Regions from separate parts of the Planifilum fimeticola genome, predicted to be linked through region 2. Evidence: a T-box and tRNA genes for the amino acid it is inferred to sense, from the RefSeq annotation. Region 2 holds a T-box; the other holds one or more tRNA genes.
What was found. A T-box is a leader RNA that pairs with one kind of tRNA and senses whether it is charged. The one in region 2 lies ahead of pheS (phenylalanine--tRNA ligase subunit alpha), so its partner is inferred to be a tRNA-Phe.

Region 1: it encodes a tRNA-Phe, which carries the amino acid that the T-box ahead of pheS (phenylalanine--tRNA ligase subunit alpha) is inferred to sense. The anticodon was not compared.

The regions. Positions count from the first base shown of each region.
Region 1 is NZ_PVNE01000011.1:65,050-70,951, forward strand. Features, by position in the region: gene CLV97_RS08495 (glycoside hydrolase family 18 protein) at 1-428, shown strand, start outside; gene CLV97_RS08500 (hypothetical protein) at 527-1,009, opposite strand; gene CLV97_RS08505 (outer membrane lipoprotein-sorting protein) at 1,032-2,357, opposite strand; gene CLV97_RS08510 (sigma-70 family RNA polymerase sigma factor) at 2,335-2,898, opposite strand; tRNA gene CLV97_RS08515 (tRNA-Arg) at 3,141-3,217, opposite strand; tRNA gene CLV97_RS08520 (tRNA-Leu) at 3,224-3,310, opposite strand; tRNA gene CLV97_RS08525 (tRNA-Cys) at 3,414-3,487, opposite strand; gene CLV97_RS08530 (YugN family protein) at 3,553-3,975, shown strand; tRNA gene CLV97_RS08535 (tRNA-Trp) at 3,985-4,058, opposite strand; tRNA gene CLV97_RS08540 (tRNA-Thr) at 4,066-4,141, opposite strand; tRNA gene CLV97_RS08545 (tRNA-Phe) at 4,145-4,220, opposite strand; tRNA gene CLV97_RS08550 (tRNA-Ser) at 4,300-4,394, opposite strand; gene CLV97_RS08555 (L-lactate permease) at 4,728-5,902, shown strand, end outside.
Region 2 is NZ_PVNE01000002.1:92,770-98,671, reverse strand. Features, by position in the region: gene CLV97_RS01910 (CvpA family protein) at 1-147, opposite strand, end outside; gene zapA (cell division protein ZapA) at 159-410, opposite strand; gene pheT (phenylalanine--tRNA ligase subunit beta) at 498-2,912, opposite strand; gene pheS (phenylalanine--tRNA ligase subunit alpha) at 2,925-3,959, opposite strand; T-box leader at 4,001-4,233, opposite strand; gene CLV97_RS01890 (TrmH family RNA methyltransferase) at 4,290-5,087, opposite strand; gene CLV97_RS01885 (potassium channel family protein) at 5,092-5,742, opposite strand; gene sspI (small acid-soluble spore protein SspI) at 5,858-5,902, shown strand, end outside.

The sequences.
Region 1 (5,902 bases), on a different contig from region 2:
GGAAGGGTAAGCGGCTCGGGCTCCACGTCCTCAACACCGCGGCCGTTACCCGCGCGGAATGGAAGCGCTGGGGACAGGCCGTCGACCGATTGAAAATCTACCCCTATCTCTCCGGCGAAAGACAGCCCGAGGGCAAAGCTGCCCCGGAATCGATCGATCAGCTCCTCCGGCTTGTGCCCAGGGAAAAGGTGACCTTCGTCTTCCCCGTCCGGGAGAACAAAGGGCCGAGCCAAAAAACCGATCCGAAGAGGAGTACCGGCGTCAACCCGGATCAAGCGCAGACATTCATCCCGCACCTGTTGGAACGTCATCCCGACATCGGAATTCAGCTTTGGATCTTGAAAGGAGCTGAAACATCCAATCATCCGGCGGAAAGGGCACCATCGAATGGAGTCAAGCGGGAGGCGGGCGCCGCCAAACTGGGCTGAACGGGCGATGCGCCTCTTGACTCCCGTAAGAAGGTCCCCGCTTCAGAATCGAAGCGGGGACCTGATTGATAGAGGGAGCATTTTTCTCCGGGCGACTCCTATTGCGCGGAGTCGATGCGAAAATCCTCTCCCGATTCCCGGGCCCGAGTCAAAGGAAAACGGGGACCCTCGGTAGACGATTCGCGCCTTTGCTTGATGATCAGCAGTTCCACACCGTCCCTCTCCGAAAGAAAGCGGCGGGTTTCCAGATCGAGGACCTTGACGGTTTTCTCCGTCATCACATAAGTGTGCCGGCCGTCGGAAGAAAAACCGACCGGTTCAAAGTTGGCGCCCGATCCCAATCTGTCCAGCACCCGGATCCGCTCCGCGTCGATAATGACCAGACCGCCCCTTTGGGTCATCGGATCAACCGGCTTTAGCTTCAACTCCTCTTCTCCGGCCGGTTGTGCCAGGATCACCTTCTGCACCGCCGTTGAATCCTCCCCGGCGGACGGTGCATTCGCCCGGGAAGGGGAAGCACAGCCGGAGGCAAACAGAAGGGCCATCACCAACCATCCAATCCTTCGCCAAAAAGGGGTCATGCACCAACCCTCCTCCATCGGTTCAAGGAACAAAGAACAATCCGAGACCCACATCCTGCGACTTTTGTTTGCCGTCCACGGAAAAGGTCAGTCCCTTCAAAAAGACCATATATTTCCCCGGGGGAACATCCACCCGCCACGTGGCTGTTGCTCGGACGGACTTTCCCGGCGGGATGATGAAACCGGACAACGCATCCAACTCCTGTTCCCACACTCCCTGCTCCTCCTTCAAATTCCCGACGGACAAGCGGGATCCTCGGTCATCCAACCGAATCGGACTCTCCCCGGCATTCTCCAAAGTGAGACGGAAGGACACCCTCTCGCCCCTCCGGTATTCAACGCCGGTGGAAGCGAAGCGGATCCGGAGCGAACCCTTTTTCAGAGCAGTCTCCTCTTTCGCTTCAAAGGCAGGGGCATCGGGATGATCCGGCTGGAAGAGTGCCGAGTCCATGGGGGGATTGTACGCGATCTCCCTCACCTCCTGTCCGAAGCGGAGGCGGTTTTGGGAATCAAAGGCTTCCATCCTCAGGGCATAGAAGGTCTCCCGATCCACCCAGAGGCGCATGCGGGTGATCTCCTCGGCAATGCGTCGATCCCGCACAGAAAGTTCCAGCATGTAGCAATGCCTGCCGGCCACCCGGTCCGATCCGGTGAGTTCCACATCGTACTGATCGGAAGGCAGCCGAAGAAGATCTTCCAATTGTTCCGCCCCCATATAGGGGCCCGCCAGGTTCGAAACGGCGGTCTGGGAAACGGAATCGATCCACACCACGGTATCCCGGGAATCGGAGGACCAAAAACGTCCGCCCGCCATCACGACCGTCCGCCGAAACGAACGGGGAAGGGAATAGGTGGTCTCCTGCCGGAAACGTCCCGGATCCTCATACCAACGCTCGGATACGGACCGATAGCGGGTACCGTCCTCCCCCACTCCCCAGTGGACCATCGTCGCCCGATAACGGTCCACCCGCATCGACCGGTCTGTTTGTTTCATTTTGGCGACCACTTCCCGGGCATCCACATCGGGGACCGGTTGAAAAAATGTGCCGATCCCGACCAGCAACAAGGCGATGACGGCAGCCATCCATGCGAGGGACCTTCGAATCCGACGCAGCTTTCCCTCCCTCCGATCGCTGCCTTTCATCCGAACTCTGGATCCGTCGACATCCGAAGGCCGGGCACTTTGAAGCAGTTCGGCGCGCAGGGAAGCGACAAAATCCGGATCCGGCCTTTCCGGCGCGGACAGTTGGTTCGCCACCTCTACAAGCCCGGCCATCTCCCCATCCGGACAACTCTCCGGGCACTTCAGGCATCGGGCCAGCCGTTCAGCCTTCTCCCGTTCCGTCATCTCCCCTCACCGCCTTTCGCAAGGTTTTGAGCGCCCGATACAGCATCATTTTGGCCGCATCCTCGCTTTTTCCCAATATACGACCGATTTGTCGAAAAGAAAGGTCTCCGCAAAACCGGAGAATGACTGCCTGCCTCTGTTCCTCGGGCAAATCGTCCACTGCCCGCCACAAATCCAGATCGCGAAAGGGTTCTCCGATGTCCTTTTCCGGAAGATCCACGAAAAGCGGACCGCCGGCCACCTCCCGCCCGGCCCGGCGGTAATGATCGGCCACCGCCCGGCGGGCAATGCCGAACAACCAAGCCGAAAAGGGCTTTTCATCCCACTGAAAGCGACCGATGGATTCCAACGCGCGGCGAAATACATCCGCAGTCACATCCTCCGCATGGGCGCGATCCCCCACCCGCCCGTAAACATATCGGTACACGGGGGTTACATAAAAGTCGTAGAGGCGTCCAAACTCCTCCGGATCGCGTTTGGCCCGCTCCACCAACTCCCGTTCCTCCTGATCCGCCGAGATCCGGTCTCGTTCCTCCAACACGCCGTTATCACCCCCGCTTCTCACAAGCCCTTTGAACGTAATATCGCTTGAAGGCGGCAAAAAGGAACGCCCTTCACTTTTTTCCCTCCAACGAAAAAACCCCCTGCCGAAGCAGAGGATTTATGCAAAAAATAAGCCTGACGTTTGAAGCACGTTTGCAATCCGTTTGCAATTTGGGTCGGAAACAAATTGAAATCTGGCATAGAAAAACGAAAAAGCCGCGATTTTACGCGGCTTGTTGGTGGCGTGCCCTGGAGGATTTGAACCCCCGACCTTCTGATTCGTAGTCAGACGCTCTATCCAACTGAGCTAAGGGCACAAGATCTGGTGCGGACGAAGGGACTTGAACCCCCACGGTCGTAAGACCACTAGATCCTGAATCTAGCGCGTCTGCCAATTCCGCCACGTCCGCACGTTGTGAGCTGAAATCCTTTGCCTTACGGCGACATTAGTTAATGTATCACATGCTTCTCAGAAAGTCAACAGGAAATTTCATTGTTTTGATTGTTATTTGTTGGAGGCGGCACCCGGATTCGAACCGGGGATAAAGGATTTGCAGTCCTCTGCCTTACCACTTGGCTATGCCGCCATGTTCCGTATGGAGTCGGCCCCGCTCTGAAACAATAAGGACATAACCTGAAAGGAGATGGGCCGATGATTCCTTTGGAATCGCGCATCGAAAACCTTCGCGCCGGCTACGGCGAGTTGAAAGCCGTCTTTGAACAGCAGGGCTTTACCCTGGGAGGGGGGTACGAATACGACCACGGTTATTTCGACAAACCCCTCGACCCGGAAAGCGACCAGGCGCACCGCGCCTATCTGCGCGTCCCCGTTTTCGCCGTCGAAGGAAACATCGAAGATGACAGCGCCACGGTCCGTTTGGGCAAACCCTTCGTGCTCAAACACGAGTTCAAAACGGGACCGGACGATCGCGTCACCACCGGCGTATTCAGCGGGCTTGTCAACCAGTTCACCGAACCCGCCGACAAGGACGATGCCGTTGAAACCGTGTGGGTGGAAAGGGCCAAGTCCGCTTTAAACGAATTGGAACGGGGACTTGAACCGCTGATCCACTGAAAAGAAAATTGGCAGGGGCGGCAGGAATCGAACCCGCACCGGAGGTTTTGGAGACCTCTGTTCTACCATTAAACTACGCCCCTAAGTGCATGGTGCCGGATGTAGGACTCGAACCCACGACACCTCGCTTACAAGGCGAGTGCTCTACCAGCTGAGCTAATCCGGCATGTGGTGGTTCGGGGCGGAATCGAACCGCCGACACGAGGATTTTCAGTCCTCTGCTCTACCGACTGAGCTACCGAACCAATCGCCCGACGAACCGGAAACCGGTTCGATCGGTGAAAAAAAGACTCCTGAGACTTTCAGAAGTCTGCTCAAATAAACTGGCGGAGAGGGAGGGATTCGAACCCTCGAGACGGGTTTTTACCCGTCTACACGATTTCCAGTCGTGCTCCTTCGGCCAGCTCGGACACCTCTCCACGAAATTTCTTAGCCGTGACATTCATTATTCTATATCGGGAAGATTCCCCGTGTCAAGAGGAAAATCATCCCCAGATTTTCCCCCTGCAAACCGCGGGGCGCAAAAAGTTCCGTACGGCAGGCAGTCTGTCCCATAAAGGTCCTTTTTATGCCCCGCCCCGACAAAAGAGGCGTTTAATTCGGAATAAAAGGAGTATTGAAAACACGACCGACTATTGATAAATATGGAATCGGGAGGATGTATCCCGCAAAAACAGCTGTTTTTGTCCAGGCGGTAAAGGTCGGATCGGTCCGTAGGTGCAAACATCTCCATCCGGTTGGGGGGATTGGACATGCTTTCCTTGTTGGCCTTGCTTCCCGTGCTGACGGTTTTTTTGTTCCTGGTGGCTTTCAAGTGGCCGGCGAAAACGGCCATGCCCCTCGCCTTTGTCGTCACGGTGGGGCTGGCCCTGTGGGTGTGGGAGGTTTCCTTCAATCAGGTCCTCGCGGCCACGGTCGACGGTTTGATCACGGCGCTGACCCTTCTCTACATCATCTTCGGAGCCATCCTGATGCTGAACACGTTGAGTGAGAGCGGCGCCCTGATCACAATCCGAAAAGGGCTGTCAAACATCTCCCCGGACCGGCGGGTCCAGGCGGTGATCATTGCCTGGCTGTTCGGCTCCTTCATCGAGGGGGCCGCCGGTTTTGGCACCCCCGCCGCCGTGGCCGCTCCGCTGTTGGTCGGATTGGGCTTTCCGGCGATGGCGGCGGTGGTGTGCGCCTTGATCATCCAGAGCACTCCGGTCTCCTTCGGCGCCCTGGGAACGCCGATTCTGGTGGGAGTCAGTTCGGGATTGGGAGAAGGCAAGCTGAGCGAAGTGACGAAGGTGGTGGGTTCCGATTGGGAATCGGTCCTCTCCTCCATCGGCGCGAAGGTGGCGGTTCTGCACTTCGCTGCAGGATTTTTCATCCCTCTGCTGATGGTCAGCATCCTGACCCGCTTCTTCGGTAAAAACCGCTCATTCCGGGAGGGGCTCAGAGCGTGGAGGTTTGCCTTTTTCGGAGCCTTGGCGATGACGATCCCCTATATTCTTACGGCCGTCACCCTCGGCCCCGAATTCCCCTCCCTCTTCGGCGGATTGATCGGACTGGCGGTGGTGGTGTGGGCGGCACGGAAGGGATGGTTTCATCCGAAAGACGGCATATGGGATTTCGACGCTCCAGAAAAATGGGATCGGGAATGGGTGGGCAACCTTCGCCTGAACGACCCGGCATCCCTCTCCGTCAACATGCCCTCCTGGAAAGCGTGGACTCCTTATCTCTTGGTGGGATTGTTTCTGGTCCTCACCCGGATGGACTCTCTCCCCGTCAAAGGGTGGCTCAACGGTGTAACCATAGACCTTGAGAATTTGTTCGGGTCCGGCATGTCCGTCAGCGTGAGCCCCCTCTATCTCCCGGGAACCATCTTCATCGCGGTGGTTCTCCTCACCGGTTTGATCCATCGGATGGACAACGCCTCCTTCCG
Region 2 (5,902 bases):
GGAAAAATCTCCGGAAAGCCGATACGCCGCCAGGAGGGCGAATATCGACCCCACCAAGGAAAACGCTTGAAGGATCAACCCCTTTTGATAGCCTCGGATCACCCCTCCGGCAAGCAGCAGGAGGAGGAACCAATCCAAGCCGTTCATCCCCTTCACTCCTAGGGCTGGTCATCCTCGATCAAATGGATGATCTCATCATACTCCCTTTTCAACTTGAGATACGCATCGGCAATGTTAACCGCGGACAAAACCGCAAGACGCGTCGTATCGAGCCGGGGGTTGCTCTTGGCAATCTGCCGCATCTTGTCGTCCACATGGGCGGCCACTTCCCGCATATAGCCGGGACTCGCCTTTCCGACAATCTGGTATTGCTGGCCGTAGATTTCAACGCTCAATTTGTTTTTTGTCATCGGAACGCCTCCTCCACAGCGTGAAGGTGTGTATCATGTTTCTTTCGCCCTGTGAAGGGGTACTTCCTGCACATCCAGCTGATTGTCTTAAGTGCGCAGCCGGGCCCCGAAGACTCTCTCCAGTTCGTCGACGACGGCCTGATGGAACTTCGCCACTTCCTCGTCGGTCAGCGTTCGATCCTCCGCCCGGTAAACGAGGGAATAGGCGAGGCTCTTCTTTTCATTACCCACTTGCTCACCGGTATACACGTCAAACAGGGTGACCGATTCCAAATGTTCACCGGCGGCTCTGCGGATCACCTTCTCCACTTCGGCGGCGGGTACCCCCGCATCCACCACGATCGCCAGATCGCGGGTGGATGCCGGATAGCGCGGGATCGGTCGGAACAGGAGATCCGTTTTTGCCGCGTCCAGCAATACTTCCATATCCAGCTGGAAGGCAAAGGTTTCCTTGAGATCCAACTCATCCGAGAGGCGGGGGTGGATCTGTCCCAAAATCCCCGCAAACCGCCCGCCGATCCGAATCTCCGCCGTCCGACCCGGGTGGAATCCCTCCGGCCGGTCGGGGAGGAACTCCACGCCCTCAATTCCCAGACGCGCAAAGAGGGATTCCAAAATTCCCTTCACCCGATAAAAATCGGATGCGGTTTGTTCCCGCCAGTGAACCGGTCCCATCGGACCCGTCCACAGCCCGGCCAATTCCCAACGCTCTTCGGGAAGGTCGGTCAGGGGCTGCTTTTCCGCCAGATAGGTTCGACCGATCTCAAAAAGAGCCACATGCTCCTGACGGCGATGCACATTGTAGGCGGCGGACTGGAGCAAATGGGGCAACAAACTGGTCCGGAGCACGCTTCGTTCGTCACTGATGGGCATGCTGAGCGGAATCGGACGGGCATCGGGATGCAGGGACAATCCCTTTTCCCATTGCGGCGAGGTCAGGCTGTAAGTGACCGCCTCGTTCATTCCCAGGTAACGAAGGGTGTGGCGGATGGTTCGGCGCAGCCGCTGCTCGCGGGTCAGGCCTCCGCGGCCCTGGGAACCCTGGAGGAAAACCGCCGGAATCCGGTTGTATCCGTAGAGGCGCGCCACCTCTTCGATGATGTCCACCTCGATGTTCAGATCATTGCGCCGCGATGGCACCTGCACGTGGTAGACGTTTTCCTCCTTTTTCACGGGAAAACGGAGCCGGCGGAATATGTCCATGACGTCCTCTTCGCCGATATCCGCACCCATAAGGGAGACAATCCGCCCGTGACGCACCGGGATGATCTTCTCATCCACGTCTCCGCTTTTTTCCAGGACGATGGGGGAGGCCACGCGTCCCCCGGCCACTTCCACCAGCAGCTGAACGGCCCGCTTCAGCGCCGGAACGATCCGGCTTCGGTCCACTCCCTTTTCGAAGCGATTGCTGGCCTCGGAACGGAGTCCCAGCCGGCGCGAAGTTCGGCGGATCAACACCGGATCAAAGCAGGCCGATTCGATCAAAACCCGGGTGGTTCCATCCTTCACCTCCGAGTTGGCCCCGCCCATGACACCGGCAAGACCCAGGGGTTTGTCCCCGTCGGTGATCAGAATGGTATCCTGATCGCACTCCCGGGTCACCCCGTCCAGCGTTTCGAGCCGCTCGCCCTGCCGGGCCCTGCGGACGAGGATCCTTCCCCCCGAAACCTGGTCGTAATCAAAGGCGTGCAGGGGTTGACCGTATTCCAACATGACGTAGTTGGTGACGTCGACGATATTGTTGATGGGGCGAACCCCCGCCGCGATCAACCGGTTTTGCATCCACTGGGGAGACGGTCCCAAGCGGAGACCGTCGACGACTTGGGCGGCATAGACGGGACAGTCCGCCTCCGATTCGACGGCAACGCTCACGGGCAGCTCTGCACCGGTCACGGGCAGTTCCTTCGGCTCCGGCAGGCGAAGGGACCGGTCGAACACCGCTCCGGCTTCATATGCCATGCCGATCATGCTTAAACAGTCGGAACGGTTCGGCGTCAGGTCCAGTTCCAACACCTTGTCGTCCATCCCCAGCAGGGAACGGATATCCTGCCCCACCTTCGCTTCCTCGGTCAGGACGAGGATCCCTTCCGTCAGCTCCTTGGGAAGCAACTTTTCCGGAAGCCCCAGTTCCCCCGCCGAACAGATCATTCCCTGGGATTCCACGCCGCGGAGCTTCGCCCGTTTGATGCGGACATCCCCCGGCAGTTCCGCACCTTCCAGAGCCACGGGAACCAACTGCCCCTCCGCCACGTTGGGGGCGCCGCACACGATTTGGAGGAGATCCTCCTGTCCCACATCCACCCGGCACACGCGCAACCGCTCCGCTCCGGGATGGGGCTCCACCGATTTCACACGACCGACCACCACCCGCTGGACTCCCGGGTTCCGATCCTCCACCGCATCCACGGCCACGCCGGTCCGGGTCAAGCTCTCCGCCAGCTCGTCGGCATCAATTCCCGAGAGATCCACCATCTCCTTCAACCACTCATAGGACACGCGCATGATCCATCCCCCTCAAACCGATTGGTACTGACGCAGGAACCGAAGATCGTTGGTGTAAAAGTGACGGATGTCATCCACGCCGTACTTCAGCATGGCAATCCGTTCCACACCCATCCCGAAGGCGAAACCGGTGTACTTTTCCGAATCGTAACCGGCCATCTCCAACACCCGGGGGTGAACCATTCCGGAACCCAAGATTTCGATCCATCCGGTTCCCTTGCAGGTCCGGCAACCCCGGCCGCCGCAGATGATGCAGGAGATGTCCACCTCGGCACTGGGTTCGGTGAAGGGAAAATAACTGGGTCTGAGGCGAATCTGTTGATTCTCCCCGAACATCTTGCGGGCGAAGGCCAGGAGCACCCCGTTCAATTCGCTCATCGACACCCCGCTGTCCACCACCAGCCCTTCGATTTGCATGAACTGGTGGGAATGGGTGGCGTCATCCTCATCCCTGCGGTACACCTTTCCGGGACCGATCACCCGGACCGGGACCTGACCTTCCCGGGAGCGCAGGGTCCGCACCTGAACACCGGAGGTATGGGTCCGAAGCAGAATATGAGGGGTGATGTAGAAGGAATCCTGCATATCCCGAGCCGGATGATCCTTGGCGATATTCAGCGCTTCAAAGTTGATCTCGTCCCATTCCACCTCCGGCCCCTCCGCCACTTCAAAGCCCATTCCGATGAAGATGTCCTCGATCTGTTCAATCACCGCCGACAGGGGATGAACGGATCCCAAGGGCCGGGGATCGCCGGGCAGCGTCACGTCCAGCGCCTCTCGCTTGAGCCGCTCCTCCAGTGCACGCTCGGCCAGCTCCTCTTCCTTCTCCGCGATCAGGCGCTCCAGCTCCCCGCGGATTTCGTTGGCCAAGCCGCCCACCTTCGGACGATCCTGCGGGGGAACATCCTTCATTCCCCGGAGAATCGCGGTGATCTCTCCCTTTTTGCCCAAATATTTGACGCGCAGCTCCTTCAGTTGATCGGAACCTTCCGCCGCGGCAATCGACCTCTGCGCTTCCTCGCGCAACGCGTTCAAGCGCGAAATCATTCCCAGACACTCCCTTCCCTCGATATAAAAAATCTCCCGCCCAAAGGGACGAGAGATCGCGGTACCACCCTTTTTGAACGACAGCCGCAGGCATGCGGCGCCGTCCCCCTCTGATCGCGTTAACGGGCGAACCCGGTGCTCCCTACTCGGAAATCCTTTCAGGAGACAGCTCCGGAGCGAACTTCGAACCGCCGTTTCCCCGGAAATGCTCTCAGTCGCGACATCTCCTCCCTGTGGGGGCGTGCGGCCTACTCTTCTCCTTCATCGCCTTGACCGTAAAATTTGATATCTAGTATAGCGGAATTTTTCGGAAGCGGCAACCCGGCTCGGCTAGGCATTCCCCCACTTTTGCCGCAGCCGCTCGTAGAGCAACACCGCCGCAGTCACCGATACATTGAGGGATTCGACGCCGCCGGGCATCGGAATGCGAACCACCCCGTCGACGAGCTGTTCGAGGGCGGGATCCACCCCCCGCCCTTCGTTACCCAGCAAAAAGGCCGTCCGGGGCGGATACTCGTAACGAAAATGGACCGTCTCCGCCCGCGGATGAGTGCCGATCACGGCAACTCCCCGCCGACGGAGTTCCAAAATGGCGCTTGAGAGATCCACCTTTCGAACCGGCAGGCGGAAAAGAGATCCCATCGCCGCCCGGACGGTTTTGCTGTTGTAGGGGTCAGCCGTTCCCCTACCCAAAATGACGGCTGTCGCGCCGGAAGCCTCCGCCGTTCGCAGGATGGTTCCCAGGTTGCCCGGATCCTGCACCGCATCCAGGAGTATCAGCGTCTCCCCGATCGGAAGCGCTTCTTCATCTTCAACCCGGGGAAGCTCCAACTCCACCGCAATGCCTTGGGGGGTCTCCGTGTCCATCAGGCTTTGAAACAGGGACACAGGAAGGCGATACACCGGGAAGGCCCCCTCCCGAATCCCGGGGATTTCCGAGAGCAGCCGCTCTTTCCCCTCCTCCACCAGGCAGGAGCGCACCTTCCATCCGGCATCCATCGCCTCGGCCACCAGATGGGGACCCTCCACCAGAAGGGATCCGTACTGTTCCCTGCCCTTCCGGCGGTGAAGCTTTCGCCAGCGCTTGTATTGTTCGTTTTGGTTTGAGCTGATGTAACGGATATCCACGACCTCATGCCTCTTCTTCCAGCTTTTTCAGATCCCGGTTGTGTCCCAACACGATCAGGATGTCTCCCGAACGGATCACGTCATGGGCCGCCGGGGATACATTCATCCGTTCCCCGCTCCTGATCGCGATCACGTTGCAGCCGAAGCGGGCGCGAAAATTCAGGTCCTTGAGGGACTTTCCGCTGAACTTCTCCCCCGCGCTGATTTCCACGATGCTGTAGTCTGCGGACAGCTCGATAAAATCCAGGATGTTGGGGGAGATCAGGGAATGGGCGACGCGGACGCCCATGTCCCGCTCCGGGTAAATCACCTTGTCGGCTCCGATTTTGTACAGCACCTTGCCGTGAAGGTCGTTTCGGGCCTTCACCACGATCTTGTTGACGCCCATATCCTTCAGGATCAGGGTGGTCAAAATGCTGGACTGGATGTCATCGCCGATGGAAACGACCACCACGTCGAAGTTGCGGATGCCCAGGGCCTTCAAGGCCCTTTCATCGGTCGAGTCCGCCTCCACCGCATGGGTCACCAGCGAGGCGAAGGCCTGCACCCGTTCGGGATCCCGATCGACGGCCAACACCTCGTTTCCCATTTCGATCAGGGTCTTGGCGAGGCTGCCCCCGAAGCGCCCCAGACCGATCACGGCAAACTGTCTCATATTCCACCGTTCCTCCCTGTATCAATCGGATTCATTATATCACAGGCCGAGGGAGGGACAAACGGATAAGGAACACGGGAGGGGACAAAATAGTAAGCGAAAGGAGGGACGCCTGATGAACATCGATGTGCGCGGTGCCGTCATTCACAACATCCAAAAC